Regions from separate parts of the Rhizobium sp. L9 genome, predicted to be linked through region 1. Evidence: predicted binding sites of a transcription regulator. Region 1 holds the regulator's gene; the other holds the start of a gene.
The links. The regulator LexA, encoded in region 1, represses DNA repair genes until DNA is damaged. The targets are predictions, from matches to a motif close to TGTTCNNNNTGTGTTCNG.
Positions count from the first base shown of each region.

Region 2: a site for LexA is predicted at 3,771-3,788, ahead of CO660_RS00425 (putative DNA modification/repair radical SAM protein). Genes of this name have one in related genera too.

Region 1 covers NZ_NWSZ01000008.1:69,039-75,605, reverse strand. Annotated here, with positions in the region: gene lpxB (lipid-A-disaccharide synthase) at 1-206, shown strand, start outside; gene gltA (citrate synthase) at 235-1,524, opposite strand; gene CO660_RS10170 (ComEC/Rec2 family competence protein) at 1,814-4,246, shown strand; gene lexA (transcriptional repressor LexA) at 4,227-4,943, opposite strand; partial or broken gene CO660_RS10160 (VOC family protein) at 5,142-6,041, shown strand; gene kdsA (3-deoxy-8-phosphooctulonate synthase) at 6,038-6,567, shown strand, end outside.
Region 2 covers NZ_NWSZ01000001.1:86,517-93,083, reverse strand. Annotated here, with positions in the region: gene CO660_RS00445 (ATP-binding protein) at 1-322, opposite strand, end outside; gene CO660_RS00440 (dicarboxylate/amino acid:cation symporter) at 547-1,881, shown strand; gene CO660_RS00435 (glycosyltransferase family 4 protein) at 1,966-3,024, opposite strand; gene greA (transcription elongation factor GreA) at 3,051-3,527, opposite strand; gene CO660_RS00425 (putative DNA modification/repair radical SAM protein) at 3,794-5,026, shown strand; gene CO660_RS00420 (UdgX family uracil-DNA binding protein) at 5,026-6,480, shown strand.

The sequences.
Region 1 (6,567 bases):
TGCCGGAATATCTGAACGATGTCGTCCGCGGCGCAAGCCTTGCACGCTGGATGGAAAGGCTGTCGGCCGATACCTATCAGCTGAAGGCCATGAAGGAAGGCTACGAGCTCATCTGGCAGCGCATGCAGACGGAAAAGCCGCCCGGCGAACAGGCCGCCGAAATCCTTCTCGACGTTTTGGAAAAGAAAAAACCCGGCCATTCCTGACCGGGTTTCTTTTTGAGCTCTGAAGCGATCAGCGCTTCGAAACCGGGATGTAGTCGCGCTTGGGTTCGCCGACATAGAGCTGGCGCGGACGGCCGATGCGCTGTTCTGGATCCTCGATCATCTCGTTCCACTGCGCGATCCAGCCGACGGTGCGGGCAAGGGCGAAGAGCACTGTGAACATGGTGGTGGGGAAGCCCAGCGCCTTCAGCGTGATGCCGGAGTAGAAGTCGATGTTTGGATAGAGCTTCTTCTCGATGAAATATTCGTCGGTGAGCGCGATGCGCTCCAGCTCCATCGCCACTTCCAGCAACGGATCGTCCTTGATACCGAGTTCGCCGAGCACTTCATGCGTCGTCTTCTGCATGATCTTGGCACGCGGATCGTAGTTCTTGTAGACGCGGTGACCGAAGCCCATCAGGCGGAACGGATCGTTCTTGTCCTTGGCGCGGGCGATATATTCCGGAATGTGGTCGACCGTGCCGATTTCCGTCAGCATATTGAGCGCTGCTTCGTTGGCGCCGCCGTGCGCGGGGCCCCATAGGCAGGCGATGCCGGCGGCGATGCAGGCGAACGGGTTGGCGCCCGATGAACCGGCGAGACGGACGGTCGAGGTCGAGGCGTTCTGTTCGTGATCGGCATGCAGGATGAAGATGCGGTCCATCGCGCGGGCAAGCACCGGATTGACCACATATTCCTCGCAGGGGACGGCAAAGCACATGCGCAGGAAGTTCGACGCATAGTCGAGGTCGTTCTTCGGGTAAACGAAGGGCTGACCGATATGGTATTTATATGCCATGGCGGCAAGCGTCGGCATCTTGGCGATCATGCGCAGGCTGGCGACCATGCGCTGGTGCGGATCGGTGATGTCTGTGGAGTCGTGATAGAAGGCCGACAGTGCGCCGACGCAGCCGCACATGACGGCCATCGGATGTGCATCGCGGCGGAAGCCGGTGAAGAAGCGGCTCATCTGCTCATGCACCATCGTGTGGTGCGTGACGCGATAGTCGAAGTCCTTCTTCTGCGCGGCCGTCGGCAGTTCGCCGTAGAGCAGGAGGTAGCAGACCTCGAGGAAGTCGCCGTGCTCGGCCAGCTGCTCGATCGGATAGCCGCGGTGCAGCAGCACACCTTCGTCACCGTCGATATAGGTGATTTTCGATTCACAGGATGCGGTCGAGGTGAAGCCCGGATCGTAAGTGAAGGAAGCGGTGTTCTTGTAGAGGGCACCGATGTCGATGACGCTCGGGCCGATCGTGCCGCTTTTAACGGCGAGGTCAACCGATTTGTCACCGATTTTTATTGTAGCGCTTTGATCCGTCATGCTGTCCTCCGAAATGTCGGTGGCGCCACAAAAGCGCCATAGGGGTTAAGCGTCCTTTCCGATAGCTATATGATCGTGACGCTAATGCCAAGTTACCGTGATGGCATTTTGTGCATTGCGGCATCACCTTTTAGGCACTGCAGCGATGAGCCGCACGCATAGCGGAAGCCGATGATTCGACTGGCCTTTTGCCGCTTACGATTTTCCCTCGTATTTCAATCGATTATCCTTGCCGGATTTGCTTGAAGGTTGCATTCTTGGGGCCTGGCGGGGTGATCTTGGGCGGGGCATGCAGGAAACGATGACAGCCGAATTGCGGCCGCAAGCGGGCGTCGGTCTTGCCGATCCGCCAGATTTTCCTGCGCCTGCGGTGGTGACTCAATCGGCAAGGACGCAGTCGCAGACCCCATTGCATCGTCGGCTGCTGGCCACCGCCGGGCAATCGCTCCGTGCCGGGGCCTGCATGCTTGGCGAAGAGGCCGATCATGGACGCCTGCTGCTGTTCTCGCCGGTCTTCCTCGGAGCCGGCTCGGCCTTCTGGTTTCTTGCGGCATCGGATTTTCCCCTCGTTGCATCGCTGCTCTGCCTGCTGGTGTCGGCGGCCGCGGTTTTCCTCACCGATCCCAGCCGGCCGGCCTTGCGCGCAAGTTTCATGACGCTGGCACTTTTCGCCGGCGGCATGCTCTCAGCTCAGTTCGAGAGCTGGCGGGCTTCAACGGTGATCCTCGATTCATCCGTGACGACGACGGTGACTGGCCGCGTCGAACGGCGGGAAGGCGACGGGCGCGGGCGCTGGCGCTACATTCTTGCCGTCGCCGGCACCGAGGCGCCGGAGCTGAAACGGCCGCCGAGACGCATCACCGCGATCGTCCGGGGCGCCGATGCGCCTTTCGAGATCGGCGACGTCATCACCGGCAAGGCACGTCTGACGCCGCCGGCAGGCCCCGCACTTCCCGCGCTCAACGACTTTTCCTTCGGTGCCTATTTCGACGGCATCGGCGCCAACGGTTTCTTCTATGGTGCGCCGGAGAAACTCGACTTGGAGGCAGGCCCGCAGGCGGCCAGGTCGACGGCGGACGCCCTGCTCGAATGGCTCTACCAGCTGCGCAGCAGCATCGGCGACCGCATAAGATCGATCCTGCCCGGTGATACCGGCGCCTTTGCCGCTGCCCTGGTGACGGATGAACGGCGCGCCATATCGCACGTGACGACAGAGGCGCTGCGCCAGTCCGGCCTTGCCCATATCGTCGCGATCTCGGGCCTCAACATGGCGCTGTCGGCTGGCATCTTCTTCGTCGGCTTCCGGATGCTGCTCAGCCTCTTTCCCGGCATCGCCCAAGCCTATCCGACAAAGAAGATCGCCGCTGCCGGCGCGCTCATCGCCGTCACCGCCTATTACCTGATCTCCGGTTTCGGGGTTTCGGCCGAGCGCGCCTTTATCATGATGGCCATCATGCTGATTGCCGTCTTCTTCGACCGGCCGTCGATTAGCCTGCGCAATGTCGTTCTCTCCGCGCTCATCATCATCGCCATTTCACCTTCGGAAGTATTGGGCCCGAGCTTTCAAATGTCCTTTGCCGCCACATTGGCCTTGGTATCGGGCTATCAGTTGTGGAAGGACAGGCGTGTCCGCGAAAACGCTTTTCTGAAACTGCCGATCATCAGGCCGGTGGTTGCCGTCGCCGGTTTCTTCGGCGGCGTCTTCCTGACCTCGCTGATCGGCGGCTTTTCCACCGCATTGTTTTCGATCGAGCATTTTCATCGCCTGACGGCTTACGGCCTGCCGGCAAACCTTGCGACGATGCCGATTATCTCCTTCATCGTCATGCCGGCCGGATTGTTGGCGATGTTGCTCATGCCTTTCGGTCTGGACGCTCCGCTCTGGAAGGTCGTCGGATTCGGCCTCGATCTGGTGATTGCGGTTGCCAAGACGGTGTCCGGCTGGGGCGGTGATATCGGCATCGGCCGCTTGCCCGGCTGGTATTTCGCAGTGGCGGTGGCAGGCTTTCTGCTGCTGACGCTGCTGCGCACTCGGCTGCGCCATGTCGGCACATCGATCATCGCCATCTCGACGCTCATCGTGCTGCTTCTGCCGGTTCCCCGGCCGCCGGATCTGGTGATTTCGGAGGATGGCAGTCTGGTTGCGGTCGTCGCGGCTGAGGCAATAGCTTCCAACCGTGAAAACCCGCCGGATTTCATATTCGACCAGTGGCAGAGAGCGCTGGTGCTGCCGACACATGATCCGCCGAAGATGCTGGATGGTCCGGCCATCCCGCCGGAAGGAGAAGGCCGCCGTGTCAGGCTTTCCCGCGATCAGCAGAACGAAGCGAGTGCGGCGATGCGGGCAGCCGCAGCAGGCGGTGAAGCAAACCGTTTTTCCTGCGTCAAGAAGGCTTGGTGCACATCAAGACTTGGCAATGGCCATATCGTCACCGTTATCGACAATGCCGCCTATCTCGGCCCGGCCTGCGATACGGCCGATATCGTCGTGACCTCGGTCCGTCTGCGTTTCAACAGCTGCCGTTCAGGTGGCACGCTTTTCACCGGCGAGACGCTGCGTAGGACCGGCTCGCTCGAATTGCGTTTCGCCGATGCCGGCCTGGAGGTCACCACCGCCTTCGATGCCTTGTCGCGACCATGGATGCGCCATCGCGCCTATGATTGGCGCAATGATCGTTTTACCGATTCCAGCCCATCCGGCGTCAGTGATAGCGACGGATGAGGCCGACGAGCTTGCCCTGCACCTTGACGCGGTCGGGCCCGAAGATGCGGGTCTCATAAGCCGGGTTGGCGGCCTCGAGCGCGATCGAGGCGCCCTTGCGGCGGAAACGCTTCAGCGTTGCTTCCTCGTCATCGACGAGGGCAACGACGATATCGCCGGGACTGGCGGTACTGCCGTTGCGAATGATCACGGTGTCGCCGTCGAAGATGCCGGCGTCGATCATCGAATCGCCTTTAACCTCCAGCGCATAGTGCTCACCGGAGCCGAGCATATCTGAAGGAACGACTATATCGTGGGTGTTGTTCTGGATCGCCGAGATCGGAACGCCGGCGGCGATACGTCCCATGACCGGCACGGAGACGGAGTTGCCATTGTCGGCGACCGGCTTTGGCGCAGCGGGGGCGGCGACCGGCTGGGGCTTACCGAGGCTGCCCTCGATGACGCTCGGCGAAAAACCGCGACGCTGAAGACTGGGGTTATAGGCCTCCGGAAGCTTGATCACCTCGAGCGCCCGGGCGCGGTTCGGTAGGCGGCGAATGAAGCCGCGTTCCTCAAGCGCCGTGATCAGGCGGTGAATGCCGGATTTCGAGGCGAGATCCAGGGCATCCTTCATTTCGTCGAAAGAGGGAGGAACGCCGGATTCCTTCATGCGCTCATGGATGAAAAGGAGAAGCTCCTGTTGTTTGCGCGTGAGCATCGACGTTAGACCCCGTGATTGAAACAAATCCAGAACGGACACTATATGTTCCATATGTGTTCCGCAAGTAGCTAAATTTCCGTAAAAGTTCACGTCAACTCGCTGAGATTTTTATTTTCATTTGCCGGATTGGCGCACATGTCTTGCATTGAGGGAGGTGCTGTCGCACATCTCTTTCCGGTTTCAGGAGGGATATTCATGAACGCGCATTCCGCCAGGTCGCACCCGCTGGATCATGTCGTGCTGCCCGTGGTCAATATCGATCTGGCGCGTGAGAGGCTCGGCAAGCTCGGTTTCACCGTCGCCGCCGATGCGCGCCATCCCTTCGGAACGGAGAATGCCTGCGTCTTTTTCGCCGACAAGACCTATCTGGAGCCGCTTGGCGTGGCGAGTGTCGACGAGAGCGAAGCAGCGGCCCGCCAGGGCAACGTCTTCATCGCCCGCAATCGCGCCTTCCGTTTCCGCTGCGGCGAGGAGGGACTTTCTGCGCTGGCCTTCCTCAGCGAGGATGCCGACCTCGATCATAAGCGCTTCGTCAGCAACGGCGCGAGCGCCGGTGAGATGTTGCAGTTCAGCCGGCCGATGCGGATGCCGGACGGTTCGGAGAGCGTCGGCAGCTTTAAGCTGGCCTTTGCAGCTGATTTGCGCGCCCCCGATTTCTTTCTCTTTACTTGCCAGCGCATCACTTCGTTCCCTACAGATCGCGCCGCGCTGGAGAGACACGCCAATGGCGTGATCGGCATTGCCGAGATCGCACTTTGTGCACCGGACCCGGCGGCATTCGCCGCCTTCGTCGGGCTCGCGATTGGGCAGGCGGCGGTGGAGAAAACCGGTTTCGGCATGAATATCGCGGCATCAAATGCAAAGATCAGCTTGATGACGGCCGGAAGGGCTGGAGGCCTATTTCGAGACCGCTGTCTCATCAGCCGATCGCGGCCTGCGGGGGCGGGCAATCCTCTTCACCGTCATCGATCTTGCCGTGACAGAAGCGCATTTGGGTGCTAACGGGATCACATTCACACGCGCAAGAACAATCGCATTCTGGTGAAGCCCACGCCCGGGCAGGGTGCGCTCTTCGCCTTCGAGGAAACACGATGAGCACCGACACGAATTCCGAAGTCAGGATCGGCGAAGGCGAAGGCCAGGTCACTTTTTCCAATACTGGCCGCTTGTCGCTGATCGCCGGTCCATGCCAAATGGAGAGCCGGGATCACGCCTTCATGGTCGCCGGCACGCTGAAGGAGCTTTGCGGCAAGCTCGGCATTGGCCTCGTCTACAAGAGCTCCTTCGACAAGGCGAACCGTACCTCGCTCTCGGCTGAACGCGGCATCGGCCTGGAAAAGGGCATGGAGGTCTTTGCCGACCTCAAGAAGGAATTCGGCTTTCCCGTCATAACCGACGTCCATACGGCCGAGCAATGCGCCGAGGTGGCCAAGGTGGTCGATGTTCTGCAGATCCCGGCCTTCCTCTGCCGTCAGACGGACCTTCTGATCGCCGCCGCCAGAACCGGCCGCGCCGTCAATGTCAAGAAGGGCCAGTTCCTCGCCCCTTGGGATATGAAGAACGTTCTGAAGAAGCTCAACGCCAGCGGCAATCTGAATGTGCTCTTGTGCGAGCGCGGTGC
Region 2 (6,567 bases), on a different contig from region 1:
GCTCATCGAATGTGGCGGCGTCGCGCCCCGCCAAGGCGGCGCCGAGCGCGGTATCCTGCGACAGCACGAAGGGCAGCGCCCGGTATTTTTCGAGGACCGTGCGCAGCAGCGCTACATTCATCCTCGCATCGGTGCGTGCTTGTTCCTCCAGGGCCGCCTCTGCCCGGCGCCGGCCGATCTCGCCGCTGACCCAGAGGCTTGCGAGGACGGCCGAGAGGGCGAGCACTGCATAGGCCCACCACATCCGGCGGATGCGGTGCTGCAAGGGCAAGGAGGGCCAAGGCCTTTGCGAGACTGACAAGGACATGGGGGATTTGTGCATCTTTCCGCACGAGACGCAAATAGATTTGTGTGGTTTTTCGCATCTCCTGAAAGACCCAAGGGCCCATGGAAAGTTTTTATGCAGGAAATACAACACTCTAAAAAGGCTACGCGAAACTGGCACGGCGCTTGCGAAAGAGATGGCAACAACGGCTGAGCTGTTGGAGTGAAGCGAACGGCTCGGGAGGCCGGAGTTCGTTCCGGACGAGCCTTTAGGAGGACATCATGATCGCAGCACCATTCGATGCAGTCGCGGACAGCAAGCGAAGAAAACCCTTTTATGCCCATCTTTACGTTCAGGTTCTCGCCGCCATCGCCGCGGGTATCCTGCTCGGCCATTTCTACCCCGAACTCGGCACGCAGCTGAAGCCGCTCGGCGATGCCTTCATCAAGCTCGTCAAGATGATCATCGCGCCGGTCATCTTCCTGACGGTTGCGACCGGTATTGCCGGCATGAGCGACTTGAAGAAGGTCGGCCGCGTCGCCGGCAAGGCAATGCTCTACTTCCTGACCTTCTCGACCTTGGCGCTCGTCATCGGCATGGTCGTCGCCAATGTCATTCAGCCCGGCGCCGGCATGAATATCGATCCGGCTTCGCTCGACCCGAAGGCCGTCGCCACCTTTGCCGAGAAGGCGCATGAGCAGAGCATCGTCGGCTTCCTCACGAATATCATCCCCACGACGATTGTCGGCGCCTTTGCCGATGGCGATATTCTGCAGGTATTGTTCTTCTCGGTGCTGTTCGGCATTGCGCTCGCCATGGTCGGCGAAAAGGGTGAGCAGGTCGTGACCTTCCTCAATGCGCTGACGGCTCCTGTCTTCAAACTTGTCGCCATCCTGATGAAGGCCGCCCCGATCGGTGCCTTCGGCGCCATGGCCTTCACCATCGGCAAGTACGGCATCGGTTCGATCGCCAACCTCGCCATGCTGATCGGCACCTTCTACATCACCTCGCTGCTCTTCGTTCTGGTCGTGCTCGGCGCCGTCGCCCGCTATAACGGCTTCTCGATCCTGACGCTGCTGCGCTACATCAAGGAAGAGCTGCTGCTGGTTCTCGGCACCTCGTCGTCCGAGGCCGCACTGCCAGGGCTGATGAACAAGATGGAAAAGGCCGGCTGCAAGCGCTCGGTCGTCGGCCTCGTCATCCCGACAGGCTATTCCTTCAATCTCGACGGCACCAATATCTACATGACGCTGGCCGCCCTCTTCATTGCCCAGGCAACCGGCATCCAGCTCTCCTGGGGTGATCAGATCCTGCTGCTGCTCGTGGCGATGCTGAGCTCGAAGGGGGCCGCTGGAATCACCGGCGCCGGCTTCATCACGCTTGCCGCGACGCTCTCCGTCGTGCCCTCCGTGCCGGTCGCCGGCATGGCGCTTATCCTCGGCATCGACCGCTTCATGTCGGAATGCCGGGCGCTGACCAACCTCGTCGGCAATGCGGTCGCGACGATCGTCGTGGCACGCTGGGAAAAGGAACTGGATACCGCGCAGCTCGCCGCAGCTCTCGGCGGCCAGACGGAAGAGGGCGTCCCGGCTGTGACGCTTCAGCCGGCGGAATAAAAGGCGGCTTTGTTCGCCCCTCTTGGATATTTGCAGCGGCCCGTCATGTGATGGGCCGTCGCTTTTTGCTGAATCTCGTTCTGCTCAGCCACGATTGTCGCCGAGAAGGCGCTCATAGACGGCGCCGATCGCGTTTGCTTCTTTTTCCAACGCGAAATTCGCCCGGACATGACGCAATGCATTCTCGCCATGCGCGATCGCCAGCGACGGATCTGCGATATAGGGGGCGATTGCCCGCGTCAGCGCTTCGCCGTCGCCAGCCGCCACCACCGAGCCGGTCTCGCCTTCGGCGATGAGTTCGGCATAGGCGCCCGCATCCGATGCCACCACCGCGGTCCGCGAGGCCATGGCTTCGAGCGGCGTCAGACCGAAGCCCTCATTGCGGGAAGGGGCTACGTAAAGCGTCAAACGGCGATACCAGATTTTGATATCGGGCACTTCACCGAGGAAAAGGATACGGTCGGCGAGGCCCGCGGCGGCGACATCGGCCTTGAGCTTTTCGCCGAAGGCGGTGTGCTCCGCCGTCACGCGGCCGGAGACGACGGCCGTCCATTCGGGGTGCTGCGGCAAGAGTTCGATCATCGCTTGGACGAAGAGATCGGTGCCTTTCTGATGGCGCACGCGGCCGAAGCAGCCGACGAGATAGCGTCCGCGCAGCCCGGTGGCGCCAATGCCATCGTCGGCCGTTTCCGGCGGGTGGAACAAGGAAAGGTCGACGCCGTGCTGGATGACCGTGTGAGGCACCTCGAGAAAGGAGCCGGAACGGTCGCTGGTCGCGATTACCGCATCCATGCGGCGGATCAGCCATTTCGTATAGGCGGTGTGACGGCGTTGCGCGGCCGAGGTGAAGAGCAGCTTCAGCGGCATGCGCAGGACATGGCAAAGCAGGATGCCGACGGCCATCTCATTGTTGCGGCGGGCGTGCCAGACGCGGTGACGGCGCCGGGCCGGCGGGCGCCACAGCCCAAAAAGCTGCGCCCAACTCAGTTTTGGCAGGCCCTCCGGCAGGCCCGGCCCCAGCGTTGCTATGCGCATGCCAAGCCGGATCTGGCACGGGATGAGCTGGACGATGGTCGAGGTGACGCCGGAGAGCCGGCGCTTGAAATTGGGCGCGATGATCTCGACGTCACGAATGTCCGGCAAGGATGAATCTCATGTCTGGCGGGCGATCAGCCCCAGGAAACCTGGAGGATTTCGTAGGCCTTGGAGCCACCCGGTGCGTTGACCTCGATGGAATCGCCGACTTCCTTGCCGATCAGCGCACGCGCGATCGGGGAGGAGATGGAGATGCGGCCGGCCTTGACGTCGGCTTCCTGGTCGCCGACGATCTGGTAGGTCTTTTCTTCCTCGGTGTCCTCGTCGACGAGCTTCACCTTGGCGCCGAACTTGATCTTGTCGCCCGACATCTTGGTGAGATCGATAACCTCGGCGCGCGCCGTCAGGTCTTCCAGCTCGGTGATGCGGCCCTCGTTGTGGCTCTGGGCTTCCTTCGCGGCGTGGTATTCGGCATTTTCGGAAAGGTCGCCATGAGCACGGGCTTCGGCGATCGCCTCGATGATTCGGGGACGCTCTTCCTGCTGACGCCAGCGCAGTTCTTCCTGCAGCTTGACGAAACCACCCTGTGTCATCGGTACCTTATCAACCATTTTTCTGTCCTTCACTCCTTGCGGCCGCCCGTCTTGCGTCAGCACAGTCAGGCACACACAAAAGAAAACAGGTCCCGAAGGGGAGCTTCGGAACCGTGCCACAATCATAGTTGCATGCTTATAGCAGATCGCCACGGCTGATTTCCAGAAAATTCGCATAAATGAAACCCAACCCGCTGGTACGTCAGGTGATGTGCGCCAAAACGGGGCATAAGCGGGGACGTCGGGATTGACTTTGCAGCCAAGAACATATAGTGAACATTCTAATGAAGAAGTCGCTAACCGAACGTTTGGCCATCCTTTCAGACGCCGCGAAATACGATGCTTCCTGTGCTTCCAGCGGCACGGTGAAACGCGATTCGAGCAGAAGCGGCGGACTGGGTTCGACCGAGGGGTCCGGCATCTGCCATGCCTATGCTCCGGATGGGCGGTGCATTTCGCTTCTGAAGATCCTGCTCACCAATTTCTGCATCTATGACTGCGCCTATTGCGTCAATCGCTCCTCTAGCAATGTCGAGCGGGCACGCTTCACCGCGGAGGAGGTCGTCTGGCTGACGCTCGAATTCTACCGCCGCAACTATATCGAAGGCCTCTTCCTGTCCTCCGGTATCATTCGCTCTTCCGATTACACGATGGAGGAGCTGGTCCGCATCGTGCGTGAGCTGCGGGTAACCCACAATTTCCGCGGCTATATCCATCTCAAAGCGATCCCTGAGGCGTCGCCGCATCTGATCGAGGAGGCGGGGCTTCATGCCGACAGGCTGTCGCTCAATATCGAACTGCCGACCGATAGCGGGATTTCCCGTTTCGCACCGGAGAAGAAGCCTGCCAGTATTAGGCGATCGATGGGGGACCTCCGGCTCAAGATCGAGGCGGCCAGTGAGCCGACATTAAAGACGAGGAAACGACAGCGTTTCGTCCCGGCCGGCCAGAGCACGCAGATGATCGTCGGCGCAGATGGGGCCAATGATGCGACGATCCTTGCGAGCAGCGGCCGGCTTTACAGCAGCTATGGCCTGAAGCGCGTCTATTACTCCGCCTTCAGCCCCATCCCCGACGCGTCGAAAAACCTGCCGCTGATCAAACCGCCGCTGATGCGAGAACACCGGCTCTACCAAGCAGACTGGCTGTATCGGTTCTACGGTTTCGGCATCGAGGAAATCACCGCAAGCCAGGCGGACGGCATGCTTGATCTCAATCTCGATCCAAAGCTTGCCTGGGCCCTTGCCAACCGGGGCGAGTTTCCGGTCGACATCAACAAGTCTGAGCGTGAGCGACTGCTGCGTGTGCCGGGCCTCGGCTTAAAAACTGTGAAGGCGATCGTTTCGGCGCGCCGTTTTCGTCGCCTGGGGCTCGATGATCTCTCCCGGCTCGGCGTTTCGATCAAGAAGGTCCAGCCCTTCATCGCCGCGGAAGGCTGGTCGCCAAGGCGGCTGATCGACCGCCCGGACCTGCGGGCCATGTTCGAGCCGCAGCCCGAACAATTGTCGTTGCTATGATGCGCCGGGTGGTTCTCGCAGGACGCGGAGATCTTGCCGAATGGCGTGACGCGGCACGCGCCCTGGCGGCGGCCGGCATATTGCCGGAGGAGATCGATTGGCGCGAAAGGAGCGCCGAGGCCGATCTGTCCTTTCAGCGGGACGCCATGCCGCCGGCGCCCGCGACGACCCGCAAGCCGATGACGGTGCCGCCCGCCTTCATAGGGCTTGCTGAGATGGTTCTTTGCCATTCCGATCCGGCGCGATTTTCTCTGCTGTACCGTCTGCTCTGGCGGCTGCAGATGGACCGGCAGCTGTTGGAGGTGACGTCCGATGAGGATGTCGTGCGGGCCAAGCTGATGGCGAAGAGCGTTCGGCGCGACGCTCACAAGATGACGGCCTTCGTCCGTTTCAAGGAAGTTGGTGCGGTATCGGCAGCGCGTCGGAAATTCCTCGCCTGGTTCGAGCCCGACCATCATATCGTCAGACGCACGGCTCCCTTCTTCCAGCGGCGCTTCAACGACATGGACTGGCTGATTGCAACGCCGAAGGGATCGGCGGCCTGGGACGGAGAGCGGTTGACGATTGCCGACGAGCCGTGTGAAAAGCCCAATCTCAGCGATGCCACCGACGAGCTCTGGCGTACCTACTACGCCAATATCTTCAACCCGGCGCGATTGAAGGTGAAGGCGATGCAGGCGGAGATGCCGAAGAAGTACTGGAAGAACCTGCCGGAGGCGGATCTCATTCCTGGCTTGATTGCATCGGCCGAAAGCAAGGTGCGGGAGATGGCGGCGCGGGAGGCGACGCTATCGCTGCCGTTCCACGACCGCTTGCAGCAGGCGGCACGCAATCTCCCCGCAGAACCTGAGGCTCCAGCGGGCACGCTGGAAGCACTGCGCGCGGAAGCCGCCGTCTGCACGCGCTGTCCGCTGCATGCCAATGCCACCCAGACCGTGTTCGGGGAGGGGCCGCGCGATGCGCAGGTGATGTTTGTCGGCGAGCAGCCGGGCGACCAGGAGGATATTGCCGGCCGCCCCTTCGTCGGACCTGCCGGCAGGCTTCTCGATCAGGTGATAGCAGAGGCCGGCATCGACCGATCGAGGCTCTACGTCACCAATGCGGTCAAACATTTCAAGTATGAGCCGCGTGGCAAGCGGCGCATCCACCAGAAGCCCAATATGAGCGAGGTGAAGCATTGCCGCTCGTGGCTCGATCGGGAGTTGGCGCTGATTAAGCCGAAACTGATCGTCGCAATGGGGGCGACGGCGCTTGCGGCGCTGACCGACGTGAAAGAACAGCTGCAGGATGTCAGGGGAAGGGCGATGGCGATCGAAGGAGGGCGTACGCTCTTCGTCACCGTGCATCCATCCTATCTGCTGCGCATTCCTGACGAGCGGCTGAAGGCAGAGGAACTGGCGCGGTTTCGCGAGGATATGACGGAAATTCAGCGGCTTATGGTCTTAGCCGGATAAATTGATTCCGGCGAGATAGCGCCAGCGCCCATTAAGCGATGGCGCTATCTCGTTGTTTTTACGCAATCCAGCAAGACTGCGGCACAG